DNA from 4 places in the Thalassotalea ganghwensis genome. Region 1 is predicted to be linked to each of the others. Evidence: predicted binding sites of a transcription regulator. Region 1 holds the regulator's gene; each other region holds the start of a gene.

Region 1 (3,202 bases):
GTTAATGAAGATCAGGCTTGGCAGCACGCCAAAAAATTATTAACACAACAATTAAACACTACCAGTAATGATATTATTCATCGTGGTGGCGTGGTTGCTTTAGTCGGTCCTACGGGGGTTGGTAAAACAACGACGATTGCTAAGTTAGCAGCACGCTTTGCACAAATTCACGGTAGCGATAACGTGGTAATGATTTCTACGGATAGTTATCGAATTGGTGGATTTGAGCAGTTGTCCACGTATGGAAAAATTATCGGTTGTCAGGTGAAAATGGCCAAAGATAGCAATGCACTTGATGGTTTACTTCATGAATTTTCAAATAAAAAACTCGTGTTAATAGATACTGCCGGCATGGGGCAGAGAGATATGCGTTTGGCGGAGCACCTAGCGACTTTAGTCGGCAACTCTCGAGTGAATATTCGTAATTACTTAGTGTTGGCTGCCAATGCACAACAACGAGTCATGCAAGAAAATGTTCAACGTTTTAAGAAAATACCACTTGCAGGCTGCATCTTTACTAAACTCGACGAGAGTTTAAGTGTTGGCGAAATTATCGATACAGCTATTCAAAATAACTTACCTATCGGTTATCTTACAGACGGTCAGCGTGTGCCAGAAGATATTAAAGTTGCAAATGCTGAAAAGTTGGTTACTCTTGCAGAACGAATGGCTGAAAAATATCATAGCCGACACATTTCACGTCCAATGTCAATGACTTCTGCAGCAATTGTGTAATACTGATAACAAGAGAAAAAATTTAGATGATAGACCAAGCGAGTGGCTTACGAAAAATGCAAGATGCTAATCAAGGTTCTGTAAAACATAATAATCAAGTTAAAGTCATTGCGGTTTCAGGGGGAAAAGGAGGCGTTGGTAAAACCAATGTTTCGCTTAATACATCAATTGCACTAGCGCAATTAGGTAAACGCGTATTGGTTTTGGATGCCGATTTAGGGCTAGCCAATTGTGATGTCATGTTAGGCTTAAGAGTTCAGCGTAACTTATCACATGTGTTATCGGGTGAGTGTGAATTAGACGATATTATTATTGAAGGCCCAGCGGGAATAAAAATTATTCCCGCAACGTCAGGTACTCAATCGATGGTTGATTTAACCCATTCTGAACATGCAGGGTTGATTCGAGCCTTCAGTGATATGAAAACCGAATTTGATGTCTTAATCGTTGATACTGCAGCAGGCATTTCAGATATGGTGTTGAGTTTCGCACGAGCAGCACAAGATGTTTTATTAGTAGTTTGTGATGAACCAACATCAATTACCGATTGTTATGCGTTAATGAAATTATTAAGCCGAGACCACGATATATTCAAGTTTAAAGTGGTTGCTAATATGGTAAGAAGCCCAAAAGAAGGGCAACAGCTGTTTGGCAAGTTATCGACAGTAAGTGAGCGATTTCTTGATGTCGCACTGGAGTTGGTTGGTGTGATCCCATATGACGATAATATTCGAAAGTCAGTACGCAAGCAGCAAGCGATTGTTGAAGCGTTTCCTGATTCACCGGCCTCAAAAGCATTTAAATTATTGGCCAGTAAAGTGGCAAAATGGCCGATTCCACATCAAGCTTCTGGGCACTTAGAGTTTTTCATTGAGCAGTTGCTAGAGAATTAATCCGTTAATAGGTGGTGGGCGAACGTGGTCAAAAACAATGCTTACAGCGAACACATCAATAAAACGAGCTTAATTGAGCAACATACGGTTTTGGTCAAACGCATTGCTTATCATCTGCTGGCTCGCCTTCCTTCAAGTGTTATCGTGGATGACTTAATCCAATCAGGCATGATCGGACTTTTAGAAGCTGCCAATAATTTTGATCATAGCAAAGGGGCAAGTTTCGAAACCTTTGCCGGTATTCGCATTCGTGGTGCCATGCTTGACGAAATACGCCGTGGTGATTGGACTCCCCGCTCGGTCCATAAAAATAGTCGTATGGTCAGTGAAGCAATAAAAGCATTAGAGGCAGAGCTTGGTAGAGATGTTACTGATATTGAAGTTGCTGAAAAACTTGATATTTCGCTAAATGAGTACCATCATATTCTTAATGAAGTTAGTACGGGTAAAATTATAGGAATCGAAGACCTTGGTGTAAGTGAAGATGCGATAGTTCAGTTAGAGGATGATAATAATCATGATCCATATCAAAACATTGAACAGGTTGTCTTTAAAAAATCGCTAAGTGAATGTATTTCTACTTTACCCGAACGAGAAGCTTTAGTACTGTCATTGTATTATGATGAAGAGTTGAACTTGCGTGAAATAGGACAAGTTCTTGATGTTAGCGAGTCAAGGGTTAGCCAAATTCACAGTCAAGCATTACATCGCTTAAAAGCACGTATGCAATCTTGGCAAAGTTGATTACAATATATTATAGAATTAAGAACTATATCCCCGGAGGGTGCCTTGGATAAAAATATGAAAGTACTTGTTGTTGATGATTTTTCAACAATGAGACGTATCGTGAAAAATTTGTTGCGTGACTTAGGTTTTACCAATATCTCAGAGGCTGACGATGGTAGTACTGCTTTACCAATGCTTCAAGGTGGTGATTTTGACTTTGTCGTGACTGATTGGAACATGCCAGGAATGCAAGGGATTGATTTATTAAAGGCGATAAGAGCTGATGCTAATTTGGCTCACATTCCTGTGTTGATGGTTACCGCTGAAGCCAAAAAAGAGCAAATTGTTATGGCAGCGCAAGCAGGTGTGAACGGGTATATTGTTAAACCATTTACTGCTGCGACATTGAAGACTAAGCTCGACAAGATATTTGAACGCTTAGGTTAATTCCATTTGTTACCTAAGGACGTTGAATGAGTAAAAGTAAGACTGCCCATGTTTCGTTGGAACAGGCTAAATTACTAGTCGAGTATCTTGAGACTGGCGAGCAAGATAAAGCAGATAAATTAATTGCTGAAATTCAAAACCCAATTAACTCTGAGTTATTCGCTGAAATAGGCAAGTTAACGCGCCAACTTCATGACTCCTTGATGAATTTTCAGCTCGATTCAAGGTTGAATGATCTCGCCAATGCAGACATACCTGATGCCAAGGAAAGACTAAATTACGTTATCAGCCGTACTGAAGATGCGGCTAATAAAACCATGGACGCTGTTGAATCGATATTTCCTGTCGTTGATTCGATACAAGATCAAATTAAAACTGTAAATCCTTTGTGGCAAAAACTC
Region 2 (3,202 bases), on a different contig from region 1:
ATCACTATGAAGAAAGCGTCGTTAGCGCAAGCAGCGAATATCATTACATTGACATGTGAATCAGATTTAGTTCAACAGTACCGTTCAATTTGTCAGCAATTTCATAACGAAAGCAAGTGGGTGTTATTTATTAATGCTCATCAAGACGTACTGATACAAATTGCAAAAGATCAGAAAAATCAACGTATCAATGTTTTGAACATCAATACGCAAAAAGCGACAATTACTTTAGAGCATATCATTAAAGCGTTAAGGCAAGGACATTGTCAGGCCATTATCTTATGTGACCCTACATTATCAAATAGCGATATTAAAAAGCTTGAGGAAAGCGCTTGTTCAGGGCGTAGCAAGTGTGTCATTTTAAACACGTTCGCTGCCATGCACTAATCATTCTATAACGAATATCAAAGTGTTATCATAATGATTATTTTTATATATAGGTAAGCTCTCTACTAATGCTGTGTTTTTGTGGCAAGAATAAAAATTTTGTTGATTGCTGTGCTTTGTTTTTAAATGGTGCTCATAGCCCTGAAACACCCGAAGAGCTTATGCGATCACGTTATAGTGCTTATGCAAGTCAAAATGGACAATATCTATTTGATACTTATGCTAGCTGCAAACAAAGAGAACATAAAATTGAAGAGTTGCATGAGTGGGCGAGCCAAACAGTTTGGATTCAATTAAATATTATTCAAGCGACTCGACAAAAAATTATTGAGTTTGATAATAAATTTCCACCAACGGTGACGTTCCAAGCTTATTATATTCACGATAAACAATGTTACTTAATGCAAGAATGTTCACGATTTATCGTCGAGCATAACAAGTGGCGATATTTAGATGGTATTATAGAAAAGCATGAAGCAATCACTCCCCCCAATCGCAACGATAGATGCTTTTGTCAAAGCGGTAAAAAGTATAAAAAGTGCTGCGCATCAATGCTTCAATAATCAAATCAGCGATAAAAAATAATTATTGGTATATCGCACAGTAGGTTATTAACCTCAGTTTTGTATAAGAAATAGCACGAAAACAATAAAGTCAAAATATTAAGCTTACAGTGACTTTCTCACGCGCTACTTTTTACTTAACTCAAGGCGTATTATTGTAGGAATAGCCAGTCATTTCACGACAATATAACGCAGAAGTAAGTAAAAATAGGCGTTAGAAATGCATTAATTATGCAGAGCTAAGGTTTATTAGCCATTTACTGCCATCAAAGGAGCTCTGACAATAGTTTCTTGCAAAGATTTTAACCACCCATTGGCATTAAAACTCTGTCTTTGTTTAGGCTTGCAATCATTTTGACAATGGATTGAGGTATTACTCATGACCTCTGACGATATATGGCTGGCATCGTTTCTAAAACACAACGCCTTAGGGAATAAAGCATTTTCAAGTCTCATTGATGCCAACTGCTTATTTTCAACCAACTCACTTTGCCCAAAAGTTGCTAAATCATCCAAAGATGAAATCGATAGCGGTTGTGCCGAGGGGACGGAAAAATACTTTCTTAATTGAGCTTCATCGCTGGTTGAATTTACTAATTCAGATTTTGGCAACGTAAATTGACTGTGTTGACAAACATCATCAATTAGCATCGCCAATAATAAAGAAAAGTCTGAACGTCGCTGAGTGTGCACACATTCGTTAAGCGTTGTTCCAAGCTGCTTTTCTTCAACTAATAGTTGTGTTTCCTTGTTTACTACCTGCATTAAATGATCCGATAACCTTTTTCATAACTCTTATCGACCAAAGTGCGAAAAACATTAGAAAAATATTGTTTTTTTAATCGGGTTAAATATCCATCAAATGCGATAAAAAATAACGATAATTAGTGAACAAATTCTTTTTTTTAAATGCTCAAGTGTTAACATATTCACTAATTTTTCTATACATAAATCTCCTGATATGAAAGTCATTTCTTTTAATATAAATGGGTTAAGAGCCCGATTACACCAGCTACAAGCGGTAATTGATAAGCATCAACCAGATATCATTGGTTTACAAGAGATAAAAGTACACGATGAGGCATTTCCAATTAAGGAAGTTGAAGCTATGGGTTACCACGTCTACCATCATGGTCAAAAAGCTCATTACGGTGTTGCAATGTTATGTAAAAAAGAAGCGCACAGAGTAATTAAGGGATTTCCCACGGATACTGATGAATCTCAACGCAGAATGATTATGGTAGAAACCACTGATGGCAAGGGTGAAAAGCTCACCGTGCTCAATGGCTACTTTCCGCAAGGAGAAAATATTGATCATGAAACAAAGTTTCCTTATAAACGACAGTTTTATCAAGATCTCATGTCTTATCTAGAGCTTCATCATTCACCGACCGACAACATCATTATCATGGGTGATATCAATATTTCACCGATAGATTTAGATATAGGTATTGGCGAAGTAAATCGTAAAAGATGGTTAAAAACAGGTAAATGTAGCTTTCAGCCTGAAGAAAGGTCATGGTTATCAAACCTATTAGAATGGGGCTTTACCGATACTTTTCGTTTATTACACCCCCAAGTGACGGATAAATACTCATGGTTTGATTATCGCTCTAGAGGATTCGACGACAATAGAGGCTTACGAATAGATGTTGTACTAGCCACTCACCATTTCGCTAAGCAGTGTGTTGAATCTGATATTGACTATGAATTGCGAGGAATAGAAAAACCCTCAGATCATGCGCCAATATGGTCTACTTTTAATTAATATCAGTGCTTTAGGCCCTTTAAAAACATCATGACAAACTATTATATTTGCCCTTTGTGTAATGAGTCTCTGCAACAACACAATACGAGTTATCTGTGTATAAATAGGCATTGTTTTGACATTGCCAAAGAAGGTTATGTTAATTTACTTCCTGTGCAACTTAAGCACTCTAAACAGCCTGGCGATAATAAGACAATGGTCAATGCAAGAAGGGCTTTTCTATCTAAAGGCTATTATCAACCGCTCGTTGAACATATTCTTTCGCTTTTTGAGCAATATCAATTTTCATCAACGACTAAAGTTCTTGATGCTGGTTGTGGTGAAGGTTATTACACCCATCAGTTCAAAAACGTTAAAAACATAGTTTATGGTGTTGATATAGCCAAAGAAGCTATCAAGAAAGCGGCTAAAAAATACACTGACATTCATTTTAGCGTTGCAACGCTATCTAAACTCCCTTTTAAAAATGAATATTTTGATTGGA
Region 3 (3,202 bases), on a different contig from region 1:
ATTTAGGTACTGCTTGATCATTTGAAGTTCTAGTTCTAACTCAATAAATTTTTGGCGGTAAACAGGTACAGTTGAACGCAAATACTCCGTCAACGATTCCAGTAAAACTTTTGCTTTTTTTGAATCTTGATCGATCAAGCAATGCAAATTAGCCAAGGTGTTGAAGAAAAAGTGAGGTTCAATTTGCGCCTGCAATAATTGCAGTTCCAATTCAATTTTTTCCCGCTCTAACGACTGTTCAGCCACTTGTTGCTTTAGTAACTGAAACTCAGGTTGAGCTTCTCTGCGTTTAATATAAAAAATCAGCATTATCGCCCAAACAACTGGCAACACGATAGCAAGTAAATAGAGAAAAGAAAGATAAAGTGAATGGATAAAGTTTGATGTTCCCCAATCAAAGATAACCAGTACAAAAGGTAAGCTTAATAACAAAGCTCCCAAACCAATATTAACTATTTTATATAAAGGTAATTGCTGATGAGCCCCTCGAGAAATGTAAATATAGGTAAATACAATATTAAAACCGAGAATATTTAAAAGAATAAAATAAAAAGTTAACTCATCGACGAAAACGTCAAAACTGCCATTAGTCATGTTTTGACGATAAAAAGAAATCAGCACAGCAGTAATACTATTAATAATAAAAATCACTAATAAATTCGTTAACTTAAACAACGAAAATACGGCTTTTATGCGAGTAAATGAAACTGCCAACGGTAAATCACTTATTTTTTGTCAATAATTTGTAATTTACATGTTATACACTAATTATAAAAAAAGATTAAATAAAACTTTGATACAAAAAAAAGCCACACATTTGTACAAGTGTAGCTTTAAATTTACATAATTAATATCTTTAATTAGATCATGGTTGTTCCATTCTGATCACTACACGTCGGTTTTTTGCTCTTCCTAAAACGGTATCATTTGATGCGACATGGCGTTTCTCACCGTAACCTGTTGCTGCAATTCGCGAAGGGTCAATCCCACTAGCGATAAAGTACTCTTTAATTTTTTCAGCACGTTGATTTGATATTTTTTGGTTTAAGCTTCTACCACCATAACTATCAGTAAACGCGTCTACCAACACTAAATCCAACTCTGAATCTAAGCTTAGATATTCCGTTATCATCGCCATTTTACGTTGTGATGCTTTGGTCAATTCATCACTATTAAATTGATAGTTCAACACCGTATAAGCAATATCTTCAAAATTGAAGTTAAGTAAATTTCCAACGCAGCTAACAAAACTCTTATATGCTTTCTTAAAACTCGCACTTGAGAGGCCAACTGAAATTTTGTCATTATCGCTATACCAATCATCGTAGTAAAACGTTGGGCTCATTCCTTGCTCTAACTCATTGAGCATTGTCCATGCAACTTTTTTAGGTAAATCAGGTGAAAACTGCTTGTGCAACTTCATATCGGCGATGGTGTACCCTCTTTCTCCTGGCTTCCATTTAGGAGCGACTGAACGAACTTCAGCTAATGAATAATTGTCTGGCAACCTTAACATTTCAAGTTCAAACTCCATATTAATGTTTCGGTTTGCTTTACTCGAAAATTTTGCCAAGCCGTAATTGGGAATCGGATGTGCCAACGTGCACTCCAACCGAGAGTTATCAACTAATTGCCACTGAGATGTATCGAGATCTGCTTGATATTGACGAATGCCAGCATTGGCTGCGCTAAAATAACTAACAGATAAAACGAATAATAATAGTTTTTGCATGAGAATCTAGTTTCGTTATTGGCTACAACATTAATATCGACACTAAAGCGCAAAACTTTAGAAGTTTTTTATCGATTATGTAGATTTACCACATTAAAAGCAATGGCATTGATAAATACATGATAATCTCTTGGCACACTACCTAAAATAATTTTTTGATAAGAAATTTTACCGCAATCATTTGGTATCGAATTAGAAGTATGCCCCTCAAGAGCTTGTTGCGGACAAACTAAAAAAGTTAACCGCCGTTAATCAAAGGCTCAAAAAGCAACCAACAAATATTTAATTAATAAACATCCTTAAAATTTTTTAATCTAGACGAGTTTTCGCATTAACTTTCTGCGATAATATCTCTTTTATCGTTTTAGAATTGGGTGGTTATGTCTGACGCTTGCGTACCTAAAAAAGAAGAAAGTTTATTTGCTAACCGATTTCGAGGATATTTTCCTGTCGTTGTTGACGTAGAAACGGCGGGCTTTAATTCCTCGACAGATGCGTTACTCGAAATCGCTGCAACAACCCTATCGATTAACGAGCAAACAGGGCTATTTTCCCTTGATGAAACCATTCATTTTCATATTGAGCCATTCGAAGGTGCCAACATAGAAAAAGCAGCTTTAGAGTTTACCGGCATAGATCCTTTTCATCCATTAAGATCGGCGGTTAGCGAAGAAGAAGCCTTGAAAAGCATATTTAAATTAATTAGAAAAAAAATGAAAGCGGCGGGTTGCCAACGAGCAGTTATGGTAGCCCACAACGCGTCATTTGATTTAGGTTTTGTAAATGCAGCGACAGAACGATGCTCAATTAAGCGCTCACCTTTTCATCCATTTGTAAGTTTTGATACTACAACTCTTGCTGGATTAGCGTTAGGACAAACGGTATTGGCAAAGGCTTGTCAAGCAGCCGACATTGAATTTAGTAACAAAGAAGCTCACTCTGCACTCTATGATACAGAGAAAACCGCGGAGCTATTTTGCTACATCGTTAATCGGTGGAAAACCTTAGGTGGGTGGCCATTGCGTTGACCATTACTAAAACGACAACACTATTTATTCTATGATTTAAAGTTTCCGATTACGTTTGACACGATTATTGTGACGGAATATTAAATTTCTTAAAGCAATAACGCAAATAACCATAGAGGCAAATTGAAAATATGGATTTTCAGTGACAATGACAATAAAGATGGCTAAGGCCCCATAACCGTATGGCAGATATTCATAAAGTATTTCAGGCAACGGATAACGCTTGCCTTCTATTCGACGGTCTTTGCGACGTGCTGCAGAGCGTGTTACTAAAGTAATACAGCCTGCCCCATAAAAAAGCGCTGCCGATAATACAAACCCCCAACCATCACCACGCACTAGCAACAAACCACTGACGATAAAGTAAAAGTATGGTAAGTTTTCATATATTGGTCGCGGAAATCTCATAACCTTCCTAGCATTGTGTCGCTTCCGGGTAACC
Region 4 (3,202 bases), on a different contig from region 1:
GGATAGGTGCTTTTATTGGCTGCGACATCTGAACCGCTGGGCTTGCCTAACTCTTCTTCACTGGAGGTAATATCAATAATGTCATCTCGTACTTGATAGGCAATACCAATACAACGAGCGAAGGTTGTAAGGTGTTGTTTATCTGCGGCGCTAACGTTTTCAGCACATTCTGCTACCATCAAGACACTCGCTTCGAGCAGTGCGCCGGTTTTAAGCGAATGCAAGTGTTCAAGTTGTTCTATGCTAATTGCTCGATCTGTTGCTGCTAGGTCTAATGCTTGGCCACCGCACATGCCTTGGTAACCTGCGGCTTTAACTAATTGTCTTATTAATTCAAGTTGTTTGGTTTGACCAAAGTCAGAAAATTTGTGATTAGCAAGGATATCAAATGCAAAGGTTTGTAAACTGTCGCCAGCCAATATTGCTGTCGCTTCATCAAATGCCTTGTGACAGGTAGGTTTACCGCGTCTTAAATCATCATCGTCCATTGCAGGCAAATCATCATGCAATAACGAGTAGGCGTGAATACACTCTAACGCTGCGCCGATAGCATCAATATCTTGTGAGGCAACATTTAACGCATTGCCAGTAATATAAGCTAAATAGGGCCTCATTCGCTTACCGCCAATTAATAAGCCGTAGCGCATCGCTTCATACAATTTTTCGTCATTAACGACGAGTTCATTGAGCTTGCGATTTAAAAAACGGTCAATATGCTGCTGCAAATAATCGAGTTCGGGTAGTTTGCTCACGAATTATTCTCAGTGATATCCAAATCAAAATCGGTAAGTTGGGTTTGGCCATTCTTACTGACCAACATTTGGATCTTTTGCTCTGCTTGTTGAAGTTTTTGCTGGCTGGCATGGCTTAAAGACAAACCGCGCTCGAATAAACTCATCGCTTCTTCAAGACTAAGCTCACCAGCTTCGAGGTTATGAACAATTTGTTCAAGTTCACTGATGGATTCTTCAAAGCTCAAATTTTCAATCTTCTTTTTTGCCATAATCTCTTTCAGCACGTTAATAACTTGATGATAAATAGTGTAGGGCGCAAAGTTAACTTAGTCATTAAGTTGGGTCAATGTCCTACCAATGATATTTTACCTTGCTATGATACTAAATATTTTTATTTTTTTCGCCTATTTAAGTTAAGTTATTGAGATATTGGGCGATAATAAGAGAAGAACAATAATTTGCTCTTATTGAGCTTAATAGTCGCGCATCTTTTAAGGTTATTGTATTATCAAATGGCAAGGTGTTTAGCGCGATATATTTAGGAGACTTTTCGTGGATTTAGCTACGCTTCTGGGAATTTTGGGTGCCATCGGTTTCGTAGTCATGGCGATGGTGCTTGGTGGCGATATCAATATGTATATTGATACCCAATCAATTTTGATCGTATTTTGTGGCTCAATATTTGTTGTCTTATCGAATTATAATTTGGGGCAGTTTTTTGGTATCGGAAAAGTTATCGCAAAAGCTTTCATGTTTAAAATTGAACAACCAGAAGAGCTTATTGAAAAATCAGTTGAAATGGCTGATGCGGCTCGAAAAGGGGGGTTTTTAGCTTTAGAAGAAGCAGAAATTTCTAATTCATTTATGCAAAAAGGCGTCGACATGTTAGTCGATGGACACGATGCCGATGTTGTGCGAGGGACCTTGCAAAAAGATATTAATTTGACTACGGAGCGTCATGAAACCGGTATCGGTATGATGATGTCATTAGCAGAAATAGCACCTGCGATGGGGATGATTGGTACACTAATTGGTCTAGTTGCCATGCTATCGAATATGGATGACCCTAAAGCGATAGGCCCAGCAATGGCGGTAGCGTTATTAACGACGTTGTACGGTGCATTTTTAGCCAATATTATTGCGATTCCAATCGCCAATAAGTTGAAACTCAGACTTGCTGAAGAAAAACTAAATCAAGAGCTTATTTTAGACGCCGTGTTAGGTATTCAAGATGGTCAAAACCCGCGGGTTATTGAAGGGTTATTGAAAAACTATATTGCCGAAGGTAAGCGCGTCGTCAATACGACAGAAGAGTAGGAATAAAGCATTATGGCTAGTAATCCTCCAGAGTGTAAGTGCCCACCACCAGGCTTGCCGCCATGGATGGGAACTTTTGCGGATTTAATGTCACTATTAATGTGTTTTTTCGTGCTGCTGTTGTCATTTTCTGAAATGGATGTATTGAAATTTAAACAAATTGCTGGGTCAATGAAGTTTGCTTTTGGTGTGCAAAATAAAATTGAAGTTAAAGATATTCCTAAGGGAACTAGCATTATTGCTCAAGAGTTTCGTCCTGGAAAACCTGAACCAACGCCGATCGAAGTGATTCAACAACAAACCGTCGAAATGACTCAACAAATGCTGGAGTTCCAAGCGGGGGATGAAACCTCGGCGGGGGGGCGTCAGGAACAGCGCGGTACAGAACGCGGTGGTCAATCACAAAGTACTGCTGATGAGCAATCCGCTCAAGCCAATCAACAAGCAAAAGACGAGCTAGAGCAGGCATCGCAAGAGCAAGTAAATGAGCTGGTGAAAAAAATCGCAGAGCAAATGGAACAGCAAATTCAAGATGGCGCTATTGAATTAGAATCCCTTGGTCAGCAAGTGATTATTCGCATTCGTGAAAATGGCTCCTTTGCCGCAGGTTCAGCATTTTTACAACCTCAGTTTAAACCTATTATTCAGGAAATAGGTGAGCTGCTGGCAACTATTCCTGGAGAAGTAACAGTTTCAGGTAATACCGATAATCAAGGGATAAATACTGAGCTGTATAGTTCTAATTGGGATTTATCGAGTAAAAGGGCGGTTGCTATTGCTCATGAACTTATTAAAGTCTCAGGGTTTGATCCTACTCGGATGATGGTTGTTGGCCGCGCTGATACCAGACCACTAGTGCCTAACACCAATGCACTTAACCGTAGGCGTAATCGCCGTGTTGAAATTGCGATTAATCAGGGGAAGGCGAAGGAATCTCAACCAATTTCAATCTCTGCTGATAGTTCGACTGAGAACCAGTAACCATTGAACCAAAAGATGATCATAGCCCATGTGTTCTGCTAGAGCACATGGGCTATTTGCTTTAGCTAATTTAGTCAAACTTGTGTATAATCCGCGCCACTAAATTTTACTGGGTCGTTGTTAACATGAAGTTTATCGTTAAATTACAAGCTGAAATCACTATCAAAAGC

The links. The regulator FliA, encoded in region 1, starts transcription of late flagellar genes. The targets are predictions, from matches to a motif close to CTAAAGNTNNNNNNNNNNNNGCCGATA.
Region 2: ACSLUH_RS15210 (VC2046/SO_2500 family protein) is a predicted target of FliA. The motif match lies at 1,747-1,773, and genes of this name have one in related genera.
Region 3: ACSLUH_RS12340 (flagellar protein MotY) is a predicted target of FliA. The motif match lies at 1,767-1,793, and genes of this name have one in related genera.
Region 4: pomA (flagellar motor protein PomA) is a predicted target of FliA. The motif match lies at 1,147-1,173, and genes of this name have one in related genera.

Annotation. Positions count from the first base shown of each region.
Region 1 covers NZ_JBQRUM010000001.1:287,484-290,685, forward strand. Annotated here, with positions in the region: gene flhF (flagellar biosynthesis GTPase FlhF) at 1-735, shown strand, start outside; gene ACSLUH_RS01270 (MinD/ParA family ATP-binding protein) at 762-1,628, shown strand; gene ACSLUH_RS01275 (RNA polymerase sigma factor FliA) at 1,653-2,372, shown strand; gene cheY (chemotaxis response regulator CheY) at 2,418-2,801, shown strand; gene ACSLUH_RS01285 (protein phosphatase CheZ) at 2,828-3,202, shown strand, end outside.
Region 2 covers NZ_JBQRUM010000016.1:68,651-71,852, forward strand. Annotated here, with positions in the region: gene ACSLUH_RS15200 (hypothetical protein) at 1-387, shown strand, start outside; gene ACSLUH_RS15205 (YchJ family protein) at 456-950, shown strand; gene ACSLUH_RS15210 (VC2046/SO_2500 family protein) at 1,200-1,715, opposite strand; gene xthA (exodeoxyribonuclease III) at 1,912-2,718, shown strand; gene rlmA (23S rRNA (guanine(745)-N(1))-methyltransferase) at 2,749-3,202, shown strand, end outside.
Region 3 covers NZ_JBQRUM010000011.1:59,960-63,161, reverse strand. Annotated here, with positions in the region: gene ACSLUH_RS12345 (sensor histidine kinase) at 1-714, opposite strand, end outside; gene ACSLUH_RS12340 (flagellar protein MotY) at 866-1,732, opposite strand; gene rnt (ribonuclease T) at 2,113-2,760, shown strand; gene ACSLUH_RS12330 (hypothetical protein) at 2,797-3,168, opposite strand.
Region 4 covers NZ_JBQRUM010000015.1:8,183-11,384, forward strand. Annotated here, with positions in the region: gene ispA ((2E,6E)-farnesyl diphosphate synthase) at 1-752, opposite strand, end outside; gene xseB (exodeoxyribonuclease VII small subunit) at 749-1,003, opposite strand; gene pomA (flagellar motor protein PomA) at 1,287-2,051, shown strand; gene ACSLUH_RS14440 (flagellar motor protein MotB) at 2,064-3,032, shown strand; gene thiI (tRNA uracil 4-sulfurtransferase ThiI) at 3,158-3,202, shown strand, end outside.